DNA from 3 places in the Streptomyces sp. NBC_00104 genome. Region 3 is predicted to be linked to each of the others. Evidence: riboswitches for the same ligand, from Rfam matches in the RefSeq annotation. Region 3 holds a riboswitch; each other region holds the start of a gene.
The links. Region 3 has a riboswitch for cyclic di-AMP ahead of OG272_RS30645 (NlpC/P60 family protein). Riboswitches for the same ligand answer to the same signal wherever they lie in the genome.
Positions count from the first base shown of each region.

Region 1: another riboswitch for cyclic di-AMP. It lies ahead of OG272_RS07240 (C40 family peptidase); the one in region 3 lies ahead of OG272_RS30645 (NlpC/P60 family protein).
Region 2: another riboswitch for cyclic di-AMP. It lies ahead of OG272_RS23925 (M23 family metallopeptidase); the one in region 3 lies ahead of OG272_RS30645 (NlpC/P60 family protein).

Region 1 covers NZ_CP108215.1:1,687,110-1,691,283, forward strand. The annotation lists gene OG272_RS07225 (hypothetical protein) at 1-263, shown strand, start outside; gene OG272_RS07230 (ATP-dependent Clp protease proteolytic subunit) at 405-1,046, shown strand; gene OG272_RS07235 (hypothetical protein) at 1,054-1,371, shown strand; cyclic di-AMP (ydaO/yuaA leader) riboswitch at 1,703-1,914, shown strand; gene OG272_RS07240 (C40 family peptidase) at 1,918-2,391, shown strand; partial or broken gene OG272_RS07245 (DUF6328 family protein) at 2,469-2,746, shown strand; gene OG272_RS07250 (ATP-binding protein) at 2,803-3,261, opposite strand; gene OG272_RS07255 (helix-turn-helix transcriptional regulator) at 3,509-4,174, shown strand, end outside.
Region 2 covers NZ_CP108215.1:5,433,318-5,437,491, forward strand. The annotation lists gene OG272_RS23920 (PrsW family intramembrane metalloprotease) at 1-1,329, shown strand, start outside; gene OG272_RS23925 (M23 family metallopeptidase) at 1,580-2,644, opposite strand; cyclic di-AMP (ydaO/yuaA leader) riboswitch at 2,655-2,816, opposite strand; gene OG272_RS23930 (PP2C family protein-serine/threonine phosphatase) at 3,083-4,174, opposite strand, start outside.
Region 3 covers NZ_CP108215.1:6,960,423-6,964,596, reverse strand. The annotation lists gene pcrA (DNA helicase PcrA) at 1-1,672, opposite strand, end outside; cyclic di-AMP (ydaO/yuaA leader) riboswitch at 1,913-2,086, shown strand; gene OG272_RS30645 (NlpC/P60 family protein) at 2,095-3,276, shown strand.

The sequences.
Region 1 (4,174 bases), 5.3 Mb from region 3:
AGAGCGAGGCGGCAGCGGTGGAGTTCCCGCCCGGCACCGAGTTCTCGGGGAATTCCAGTCTGAGCGTGGAGGACGAGGATGCCTACTACTACCTGAAGATCGGGTTCACGTTGGAGATCTCCGGATGGAACGGCGACACGCCACCAGCGGAGAATGTCGTCACGCCCGCCGAGATCGCGAGCGCCCTGTCCGCGATCGCGGTCTCGAAGGGCTGGCCCCCGATCACCTTCTCGGGCAGACCCGCCCCCGTGGCCATCAACTGAGTTCCCCGCCCCGCACTCCTCGGAGCCCCGGACCACCTCGGTCCGGGGCTCCGTCCTTTTCCTCTTCCTTCGACTCCCCTCCTCATCGCCTCGTACGTCCTGTACATTCTGTACAGAAATCGATCAGAGGAGGCGCGCCCCATGCCCGCGAACCGACCCTCGGCCCGTCATGTGCTGCCCGAGTTCACCGAGCGCACCAGTGCGGGTCACCGAACGATGGATCCGTACTCGAAGTTGCTGGAAGAACGGATCGTGTTCCTCGGGACGCAGATCGACGACACGTCGGCGAACGACGTGATGGCGCAGTTCATGCACCTCGAGTACCAGTCGCCGGACCGCGACATCTCGCTGTACATCAACTCGCCGGGCGGCTCGTTCAGCGCGATGACAGCGCTCTACGACACGATCCGGTTCGTCACCTGTGACGTGGAGACCATCTGTCTGGGACAGGCGGGGTCGGCCGCCGCGGTGCTGCTGGCGGCGGGCACACCGGGCAAGCGGTTCATGCTGCCGGGGGCACGCGTACTGATCCACCAACCGGCGGTGGCCGACCGGATCGAGGGACAGGCGAGCGATCTGGCGATCCGGGCCGAGGAGCTGATGCGCAACCGCCGGAAGCTGGAGGAGATGCTCGTCCGGCACACGGGCCAGAGCCCCGAGCGGATCAGTGCCGACATCGAGCGGGACAAGTTCCTCGACGCCGAGGCGGCGGTGGAGTACGGCCTGGCGGACCGGGTGATCCCGAGCCGCAGGACCTCGCCCACGCTCCCCGGCGCGAGGTGAGCCACCGATGCTCCCACCCGAACTGCCGCCGCTGCCCGCGCTCACGCGCGCCGAGGCGGAGCTGATCGACCGTTACCTGGACGTGGTCGACCTGGTCGGCCGGATCAATCCGGCGCGCCCGGGCGACACGTACCGCGGGTTGCGTGCGGCGCAGGCGCTCGTCGCCAAGGCGACCGCTCTGCGCGACGCGCTCGAACTGATGCACAGGCGCGGGGAGAACGAGGTGCACGCCCCGACGCTCGCGCGCGCCCTGCGGGTCCTCGACGGAAAGCGGCGGACGGGCCTGGTGGCGCTACCCCCGGAGCCGGAGGACTGGCCCGCCTGAACCGATCCCGGGCCGCTCTCCGTACTACTGACGGGGCGTCCGGCCCGGGCTTCGCGCCCTCCGGACGGCCTACCGCGATCGACCCATCGGCCCATACGTCGTGAGGACCTGTGAAGTTGCACAACGCGCCCGCTACGCGGTCGGAATGCACTGTTCCGGTGCTGGTGCGGACCTCCTCGAACACGTGGACACAACAGCCGAAATCATTCTGTCCACCCGAACGGGTGAGTGGTGAGTAAGACCACAAATCCATGGTTCCGTTGGGATTTTCGGACGTTCGTGCGTCAAGATCCCTTCCTGACGACAAGCCCCCGCCGCAGCGGCGGGGCGATCCGGGTGGACGCCGAGTCCTGCCGCCGCCCGGATGACCGGTCGACAGGAGTGCATCGGCAGGAGTGGAGGACCCAGGCACGACGGGTCGCCGGAACGGTCAAGCCATGACCGCGCCGAGCAGCCCTTGGGGTGAAGCCGCGTCAGCGGCCGGGCAACTTTGTCAGCCCGAATCCGACAGGTCATCCTTCACAGGCGGCTGACGAAGGGTTGCGCATGTCTGCGCTGAATCGTGTCCCGTCGCTGTTGACCCGGGCCGGCACGGCCTCGGCTCTCACCATCGCCGCAGTGAGCGGCAGCATCGTGGTACCGGGCGTCGCATCCGACGCCGAGGCCGCCACCGTGGCGTCGAAGGCACTCAAGGTCGCGGCTTCCAAGAAGGGCTCCCCTTACAAGTACGGCGCCACGGGCCCGGGCAGGTTCGACTGCTCAGGGCTGACGCTCTACTCGTTCAAGAAGGCGGGCAAGAAGCTGCCCCGTACTGCTCAGCAGCAGTACAACAAGACGAAGCACATCTCCGCGAGCAGCCGCAAGCTCGGAGACCTCGTCTTCTTCCACTCGGGATCGAGCGTCTACCACGTCGGTATCTACGCGGGGAAGGGAAAGATCTGGCACTCGCCGAAGACGGGTGACGTCGTCCGGCTGCAGAAGCTCTGGACGAAGAACGTCTGGTACGGCCGGGTCCGCTGACCCACCGTCGGGGGCGGCGGATCTCTCCGCCGCCCCCGACGGGCGTGCGACGGGCCTTTCTGGTTACCCGCTCGTCCGTGGCCGACGCACGCACCCGCCCCGCACGCGACGAGACACCCCTCGAACGCGCCGACCGCGACTCTCCGAGCTGCTCCAGGAGTTGCGGGTCCCCCAGACCGGGGGAGAGGTCCTCTTCGCGTTCCTGCCGACGCCGGCCTTCACTCCGCGCTTCCCGGACCTGGACTCCGTCCAGCGCGCCACCTACGTCACCACCCTGGTGCCGGCGGTCCTCGCGGCGGCGCTCTGCACCGCCCCGGCCGCCCTGCCCCGCTCGCTCTTCCAGCAGAACACCGAAACCCCGGACGTGGCACTCTGCCGAACGGACGACGCGGTCGCCAGTGGAGAGCCCTGTCAGGTCTCCTGCGGACCGCCTGCCCCGACCGGCTGCACGGGGGCCGTCCAAGGAAGTTCGATCGCCACCGTCTTGCCGCCCTCCCGTGTGGGTCTGACGCTCAGCCTGCCGCCGCACTCGGCGGTCAGCCAGCGGATGATGACCATGCCCCGGCCGTTGTCCTGCTGGACGGCGGCCGGCAGCCGTTTGGGAAAGCGTGGATGACTGTCGGTGACGCCGATGCGCAGGTGCTCGTCCCGGTCGAGTGCCATGTCCACGGTGAAGGTGGGCGACTGACCGAGCGTGTGCTGGACGGCGTTGGTGGCGAGTTCGGACACGATCAGGCGCACGGTGTCCGCGGTGTCCGTGTCGCCCGGCAGGCCCCATTCGGCGAGCACACTGGCGACGTAGTTCCGGGCGGCGGACACCGAGGCGGGATCGCTCGGCAGAGTGACGGATGCTTCCAGGTGATCTGCCATGGCGAGACGTCCCTTTCCCACGGGACCGGTGTCCGACAGGGAGCGGATGGTTCGACTACGGTCCCGGACTGGTGCTTCGCGCCAGACTGCCACTACCTGGGCTGTCACGGGTGGCGATCCACCAAGATATGCATATATCTGTCGCTCGAAGCGGTGAACTATCCGACGGCCGACCGTATTCGGGTGGGGCCTTCGTCCATCCTCTGTCGTCACCCCGACTTCGCGCGCCGGACGGAAGGAGAAACCCATGCAGTACGGTCCGGCGGTCCGCCGCCGCAAGCTCGGCGCCGAGTTGCGTGTACTGCGCACCCGTTCCGCGCTCACCAGTATCGAGGCGGCCCATCGCGTGGGCTGGCACCAGTCCAAGGTGAGCCGGATCGAGACGGGCGCCAGCGGGGTGAAGCCCGCGGACGTCCGCAAGCTGCTGGACGCGTACGGAATCGACGACACGGAGTTACGGGAGCTGCTCCTGGCGTTGGCGGGCTCCGAGGACGGCGGCGGGCGGCACAACTGGTGGCATGCGTACCGGGGCGTACTGCCGCCGACGTACCGGGACTTCATCAGTCTGGAGTCGCAGGCCGGGGGGATGCGGACGCTGGAGACCTCGGTGGTGCCGGGGCTGCTGCAGATCCCCGAGTACGCGCGGGCGGTGACGCGGGCCGCGGTGGAGGGGCTGGAAGACGACAAACTCGACGCGCTCGTGGAAGTACGGCTCGCGCGGCAGGAGGTGCTGCGCGGGAACCCGCCGATGGAGCTGAGCGCCGTGCTCGACGAGGGCGTTCTCCGGCGCGAGGTGGGCGGTCCCGAGATCATGGCCCGGCAGCTGGGCCGTCTGGTCGAGGCGGCGCGGCTTCCTCAAGTGCGACTGCAGGTACTGCCGTTCACTGCCGGGGCGCACATCGGCGTCACGGGT
Region 2 (4,174 bases), 1.5 Mb from region 3:
GGCCCTGCCGGTGGGTATGCGTTCAGGCCCACGCGCTGGTGGCAGCGGAAGAGCGTCACGTACGGGGCGCTGATAGGACTGCTCGGGATCTCCGGGCTCGTCATCCTCGCGCTCGTCCGTGAACAGACCGGCACGGAGGGGTTTCTCGTCGGGCTGGGGCTCTCGGTGCTGCCCGTGCCGTTGCTCATGGCCGCGTTCCGGTGGCTGGACCGGGTGGAGCCCGGGCCCTGGAGGAACCTGGTGTTCGCGTTCGCCTGGGGGGCGTGCGCGGCGGCGCTGATAGCCATCGTGGCGAACAGTTTCGCGACCCGGTGGATAGCCACGGCGACCGCGGACCCCTCGCATGCCGACACCCTGGGGGCCACCGTCATAGCGCCCGTGGTGGAGGAGACCGCCAAGGCCGCGGCCGTCCTGCTCGTCTTCCTGTTCAGGAGGCGGGACTTCACCGGGATCGTGGACGGGGTGGTGATCGCGGGGTTCACCGCGACCGGGTTCGCGTTCACCGAGAACATCCTGTATCTGGGGACCGCGTTCGGGACGGATCAGCTCAGCGGAGGGAGTGGGCTGGCGTCGGTCACCGCGGCGACGTTCTTCGTGCGGGTGATCATGTCGCCGTTCGCGCATCCCTTGTTCACCGTGCTGACGGGGATCGGGTTCGGGGTGGCGGCGTTCTCCGCGGAGTGGCAGCGGGGGCGGCGGGTGCTCGTGCCCGTGGGCGGGCTGTTGCTCGCCATGGGGATGCACGCGGTCTGGAACGGGTCCGCGACGTTCGGGGAGTACGGGTTCTTCGCGGTGTACGCGGCGTTCATGGTGCCGGCGTTCGGGTTGCTGACGTGGTTGGTGATCTGGGCTCGGCAGCGGGAGTTGCGGACCGTGCGGGAGGAGCTGCCGGCGTACGCGGCCGCGGGGTGGCTGACGCCGGCCGAGCCGTATGTGCTGGGGTCGATGCGGGCTCGGCGGGTGGCGCGGGAGTATGCGGCGCACCACTTCGGGAAGGCGGGGGCTCGGTCGGTCGCGGAGTACCAGGCGTACGCGACGAGGTTGGCGTTCCTCCGGAACCGGGGGCGACGGGGTCGGGCCGGGGGCGACTTCGCGCTGCGGGAGCGGGAGTTGCTGTTCGAGCTGTGGCGCAGGCGGGAGTTGGCCCGCCCGGCCCTGGGGTACGCGGGGCGGGAGGCCGGACCGAAGCACGGGTACGGCGGGTACGGGTACGGATACGGATACGGCGGATACGGATACGGCGGGTACGGCGGGTACGGGTCCGCCTATCCGCAGCCGGTGGTTCACGGGATGGCTCCGTATCCCTCGTACAACCCGTATCGGTACTAGCGGTATCGGCAGCGGGAGCCGTAGCGGTTCGCGGGCTGCCGGTGCGTGGCGTGGTCGGGGCCGTGCCGGTGTGTCCCCCGTCGCCTGGCGCCAGGTGCCTCCTGCGGTAGGGACGCCCGCCCCGCCGCCGCACCGTACTGTCGCTCCCCCGGCATGACGAACGCCGCGTAATCCCCGTGGGGTTACGCGGCGTCGTGGTCTCCGCGGGCGGGTGCGAGGCCCGGCGGGAGTGGTCGCTGGTTCTGCCCGGCTACGGGGTGAGGCCCTTGCTGCGCAGCCACGCCGCCGGGTCGATGCCGCTGGCGGAGCCGCCCGGGTGGACCTCCATGTGGAGGTGGGCGCCGGTGACGTTGCCGGTGGCGCCGACGCGGCCGATGACGTCGCCGGTGGCGACCTTCTGGCCGACACTGACGCCGATGGAGGACTGGTGGGCGTACCAGATCTCGGTGCCGTCATCGAGGGTGAGGACGGTCTTGTAGCCGTAGGAGCCCTCGTAGCCGGCCTGCGTGATGGTGCCGCTGTGGACGGCCTTGATGAGGGTGCCGGTGGGGGCCGCGAAGTCGAGGCCGGTGTGGTAGCCGGAGGACCAGTAGGGGCCCGCCTGGCCGAAGGTCGAGGTGAGGGTGTACGAGGAGGTGGGAAGCGTGAACTGCTTGGCGAGGGCGGCGAGGCGCTCGGCCTCCTTCTTCGCCGCGGCCTCCTCCTCCGCCTTCTTCTTGGCGGCGGCTTCCTTCGCCTCGGCTTCCCTCTTCTCCTGGGCGGCCTGCTCGGCGGCCTTGTCCGCGGCGGCGGTCTGGGCGGCCTCGGCGGCGGCCTTGTCGAAGGCCTCCTGCTGGGACTCGGCCTGCGCCATGATGCGGGCGCGCAGCGCCTCGCCGGCGTCCGCGGTGCCCTGCTCGGTGTCGGCGGTGGTCAGGCCGGCACTGCTGAGCGGGGTGGTGGAGGCCTGGGGCTCCGGCTCGTCGGGCTTCTCGTCCTCGAAGACCGAGCCGACGTTCGGCATGTCGGGCAGCGATATGGACACCGGGGCCTTGCCGGACTGCGCGCTGGCCATGCCGGCGCCGCCGACGGCGGCTATGACACCGACGCCGAGAACCGTGGAGCTGCGGGCCAGTCCGCCACGGGCGAGTCCACCGCGCGGCTTGGCGACGCGGTGCCGACCGCGAACGGGGCGCAGGGTCTCCTCGCTGGGATTCCACTCCTGCCAGGGGCCCTCGTTGTCGCTGTTGTAGCTGCCGTAGCCGAACGTCTGGCTCTCGCCGTCTCGTTGGCTCGGTACGAACGGGGCTTCGGTCGCGGACCGGTTCGACGCCACGTGGGCGTGCTCCTTCCTTCCTCCTCGCCTACCGGGTTAGCTGACGGGTTCGGAGCAGGAAGGTCTCCTACGCGCGTAAACCAGTCGTGCGTACTGCCACGACGGCTTCCGTGCGATTCACCCCAGGGTGGTGGTTCCCCGGTTCCCTTGCGGGATTCGGCGCGTGAGCACGGAGCCGTCTCTTGTGACGGCTGGGACGACCGCGCTGCGTTATCGAACGTTAATAGACGCGAGTACTCCATTCCAAGCTGTTCTTAATGATCGTTCCGGCTTTCGCGCTGGACTTTACGGGTCATGAGGGGCGTAAAACGGGCGAGTTGACCTTTCCTCAGGAGTAACAAATGGCCTGACGGTACGTCAGTTGTTATACGGAGGACGGTCGGACGGACACGCTCGGTGATATCGAGCGGGAGAGATGTGAGAGGGGCGTGTGCGACGTCAGGGACGGCGGACCGCGAGGAGGGCCATGTCGTCCGTCGTGCGGCCACCCGTGTGACGGCGTACCTCTTCCGCGAGGGCCGTCAACAGGGCACGCGGGGCGGAGAAGGTGCGTCCGGACAGGCGCTCGGCCGGGTCGTAGAAGGCGCCGCGCGCGTCCCGCGCCTCGGAGAGGCCGTCGGTGTAGAAGAGCAGCGTGGCGCCGGGCGGGAATCCGGTCTCCTCCGCGCGGTCGGGCCAGGTGCCCAGGTCGTCCATGCCGAGGGGAAGCGCGGGCTGCGGGGCTTCCAGGGCGCACAGAACGCCGTCGGCGTACAGCAGCAGGGGGGACGGGTGGCCCCGGTTGACGATCCGGGCACGGCCGGCGCCGTGCGGGAACTCCGCCAGGACGGCCGTCACGAACCCCTCGTGCTCCACCGTCGCGTCCCGTCGCGCGGCCTCGCGGCGCGTGGCCTCCCGGGCCAGCGCCCGTTCCAGGCGCTGGGCGACCGCTTCGAGCGTCGACTCCTGCTCGGCCGCCTCCCGGAACGCGCCGATCAGCACGGCCACCGCCGACACCGCCCCCAGCCCCTTGCCCCGCACATCGCCGACGATCAGCCGTACGCCGTGGGGCGAGTCCTGCACCGCGTACAGATCGCCCCCGATCGACGCCCCGGCCTGCGCCGCCTCGTACCGCGCGGCGATCTCCAGTCCGCCGATCCGCTCCTGCGGCACCGGCAGTACGGCGCGCTGCGCCGCCTCGGCGATCTCACGGGCGGTGGCGAGCCGGGCGTCGCTGCGGCGCACGAGGCGGTTGATCAGTACGGCCAGTACGGCGACGGTGGCCACCGTGGCGATCTCGGTGATCGCGTCCACGCTGCTCGTGTCGCCGTAGTAGAGGCGTACGGCGGTGATGCCGGCGATCGAGGCGAGCCCGGTGACCACCGTGCCGTGCAGCGAGAAGAGCGGGGCCGCCACCAGGGGCGCTGCGGTGAAGAAGGGGACCGCCGTGAACTCGCGCGGGGTGAAGTGGTCGTAGAAGAGGCCCGTGGCGATCAGCAGGGCGGGCAGGACGCGAACGAGCGCGCGGGCATACGAGAACCGCCGCCCACC
Region 3 (4,174 bases):
GTCCGGCGCCGGACTCGACGACGGTCCGCAGGTCCTCCATCAGCGTGTTGAACCGCTTGACGGCGTTCGTCGACCGGGCCGCCATGCCGTACGCCTCGTCGACGCGCTTCAGGGCCTGCGGGAAGCTGATCTTCTCGCGCTGCGACAGGGCGTCGATCATGGCCTCGGCGCGGTCGCCGATGCCGCGCTTGGGCACGTTGAGGATGCGGCGCAGCGGGACGGAGTCCTCCGGGTTGGCCAGGACGCGCAGATACGCGAGGACGTCCCGGACCTCCTTGCGCTCGTAGAAGCGGACGCCGCCGACGACCTTGTAGGGCAGGCCGACGCGGATGAACACCTCTTCGAAGACTCGGGACTGGGCGTTCGTGCGGTAGAAGACGGCGACGTCTCCGGCCTTCGCGTCGCCCGCGTCCGTCAGTCGGTCTATCTCGTCGGCGACGAACTGTGCCTCGTCGTGCTCGGTGTCGGCGACATAGCCGGTGATCTGCGCGCCCGCGCCCGCGTTGGTCCACAGGTTCTTGGGGCGGCGGGACTCGTTGCGCTCGATGACCGCGTTGGCCGCGCTCAGGATGGTCTGGGTGGAGCGGTAGTTCTGCTCCAGCAGGATCGTCGTCGCGTCCGGGTAGTCCTCCTCGAACTGGAGGATGTTGCGGATGGTCGCACCGCGGAAGGCGTAGATCGACTGGTCGGCGTCACCCACGACGCAGAGCTCGGCGGGGGGTACGTCCCACTCGGCGGGCGGTACGTCGACGGGGTGCTCGGAGGTGCCGACCAGCTCTCTGACCAGGGCGTACTGGGCGTGGTTGGTGTCCTGGTACTCGTCGACGAGGACGTGCCGGAAGCGGCGGCGGTAGTGCTCGGCGACATCCGGGAAGGCGCGCAGCAGATTGACCGTCGTCATGATCAGGTCGTCGAAGTCGAGCGCGTTCGCCTCGCGGAGGCGGGACTGGTAGAGCGCGTAGGCCTGGGCGAGGGTCTTCTCGAAGCCGTCGGTGGCCTGGGCGGCGAAGTCCTCCTCGTCGATCAGCTCGTTCTTCAGGTTCGAGATCTTGGCGCTGAAGGACTTGGGCGGGAAGCGCTTGGGATCGAGGTCCAGATCACGGCAGACGAGCGCCATCAGCCGCTTGCTGTCGGCGGCGTCGTAGATCGAGAAGGAGGACGTGAAGCCGAGCTTCTTCGACTCGCGCCGGAGGATCCGTACGCACGCGCTGTGGAAGGTCATGACCCACATCGCGTGGGCGCGCGGTCCGACGAGCTGCTCGACGCGCTCCTTCATCTCGCCGGCGGCCTTGTTGGTGAAGGTGATCGCGAGGATCTGGCCCGGGTGGACATGCCGCTCGCCGAGCAGGTGCGCGATGCGGTGGGTGAGCACCCGGGTCTTGCCGGAGCCGGCGCCGGCCACGATGAGCAGGGGCGAGCCCGCGTGGACCACGGCCGCGCGCTGGTTCTCGTTCAGCCCGTCCAGGAGCGCCGCCGCGTCCAGGGCCGGGCGGGGGGCGCCGCCGCGGTAGTACGCGTCCCGGTCCGGCGGCACGTCGAACTTCCCGCCGAACAGATCGTCCGGAAGCGGCTCCGGTACGTGATCGTCCTCGGGCGGTGGCGGGGGCTCCTCCGCGTGGCCGCGGGGGGCCTGGAGGTCCGCCAGGAAGCTGTCGTCAAAGAGGCTGCTCATCGCTCTCCGAGTCTAGGCGCCGCCACCGACAGCGGGAGGCCGCCCCGGGAAGTCCACCCGCACCACTCACCGCGATCACCCCACGACGGTGAGCGATCGAGCGTACCGCCTGTCGCGTCGAAGAGGCTAAGGTCACGAAAACGTATCGGACATTTCGAACATCAACCTTCACACGGGCCACACGAGTTGGCTAACTTTTTCTTTAGGCCGTACGACCCAACCGGCGAACGTCGCCGGGCCGCACAGCCTCCGCCGAGTCCGGTACGCCTCCCGTGGCAGCCGGAGCCGGGGACCCACCGACCTCTGGGGTGAATCGACCCGCCCGCCGCACGCGGCGAGGGTCGTAGGGCAAACCTTCCGAAGCTTGCGCCCGAACCCGACAGCTAACTCGGTAGGCGGACTACGGAAGGAGACGCCGAACCATGGCGCCGCACCGCAAGCCGCGTCCTGCCGGCACACGCGTGGGCATACGCACCCCCGCTCTCGCCACGGCCGCCCTCACCTCCGTGGCCCTGCTCTCCCAGACGGCCACCGCCGCGCCGGCGACCGACGACAGGCCGAGCCTGGAGGAAGTCGAGAAGAAGGTCGACGACCTCTACCGCCAGGCCGGGTCGGCGACCGAGAACTACAACGCGGCCAAGGAGAAGACGACCAAGCAGAAGAAGAAGGTCGACACCCTCCTCGACGACGTCGCCAAACGCACGGAGAAGCTGAACGGCGCGCGAGAGGAACTGGGTTCGTTCGCCGCGGCCCAGTACCGCACGGGTGCGGCCACCCCCGACCAGGCCTCGCTGCTCCTGGCGGACAACCCGCAGGACTACTTCGACCAGAACCAGCTGATGGACCGCTTGACGGACCGCCAGAAGGGCGCCGTCGACGCGTATGTCACGCAGCAGGCCGAGGCGGCGGAGCAGCGCCGGGAGGCGAGCGACAGCCTCGAGCAGCTCACCGAGTCGCAGAACGCCCTCAAGACCAGCAAGGCCAAGGTCCAGGCGAAGCTCGCCGAGGCCCGCGAACTGCTCTCCACCCTCACCGCCCAGGAGAAGGCCCGGCTCGCCGCGATCGAACAGCGCGAGCAGGAGGAGGCCGACCGCAAGGCGGAGGAACTCGCGCGGCAACAGGCGGCGCAGGCGTCGGTCCAGGAGGCCCAGGGGACCCAGGGGACCCAGGAGGAGACCTCCACCGGCGCGGAGACGCCCACCGGCACCACCGAGACCGCCGCCCCGGCCGAGGACTCCACCTACGCCTCGAAGGCCACCAAGGCCATCGCCTTCGCCCGCGCGCAGATCGGCAAGCCGTACGTCTGGGGCGCCACCGGCCCCGGCTCCTACGACTGCTCCGGCCTCACCCAGGCCGCCTGGAAGGCCGCCGGCGTCGACCTCCCCCGCACCACCTACGACCAGGTCAACGCGGGCACCACCGTCTCCCTCGCCAACGCCAGGCCCGGCGACCTGATCTTCTTCTACGACAACATCGGCCACGTCGGCCTCTACATCGGCAACGGCATGATGATCCACGCCCCGAAGCCGGGGACGTACGTCCGCGAGGAGTCGGTCTTCTACGACGGGGAGTCGTCGATCCACAGCGTGGTGCGCCCGGCGTAGCAGGCGGGACGGCCAGGTCCGTTCCGGCGGCTCCACCATGTGCGGTGTCTCCCGCCGGTACCGGTTCACGGCGGCCCACGCCGCGTCGGGTTCCGCGGCGAGCTTGGCGCGGGCGGTGGTGAGCCGGTCCACGGGCACGAGGCCGGCGTCCCCCAGAACCGCCACCGGGGCCCCAGGGGAACGGCCGGTGCGCGACAGAGCGATCGCCTTGGACGCGGCGGCGACCCCCGCCGCACCCCCCAGGGCCCATCGCACCCTTCGCCGACGCCCCCGCCGCTCGGCGGCCCAGCCGCCGACCTGCCGGGGCGCCCCGTCCTCGGACAGGACGGTGAACAGCTGTGCCAGCGCACAACCGACCAGGACTCCGAAGGCCGGCCCGTCGGGACCGGCGGCACGGACGGCCGGCACCGTCAGAACGATCAGCGGCAATCGCACCCCCGGCACCAGCCACCGGGGCGCATGCGTCGCCGCCATGCGCCACCACAGCAGCAGTGCGTCGTCCGCGCTGCCCAGGACGCGGGTCACGACCTCCGGCCAGTGCCGCCGGTCCTCGGACCGCCGGCCCCGGCGGTCGTCGTCGCGCCAGAGCTCGAAGTTCGCGGTCGGATCGGCGTTCTCCAGGACGCGCCAGGTGACCTCGTCCACCCCGGGGAAGCGTCTACGGTCGAGGAGTTCGGCCGGATCACGGCGTTCGTACGCGCTCAGTGCCAGCACCAGGATCAACGGCGAGGACAGGGCCCGGGCCAGCGGGCCGTCGCGATCGGCCGCGACGGCCCGCGCCACGGGCGCCCACCGCTCCCCCTCCTCGGGGCTGCGCCAGTGGACGCCGGCCAGGCTCGTCCGCGCGTCCAGCGGCAGCAGCCGCACGACTCGGCCGAGCCGGCTCGTACGGGAGGTG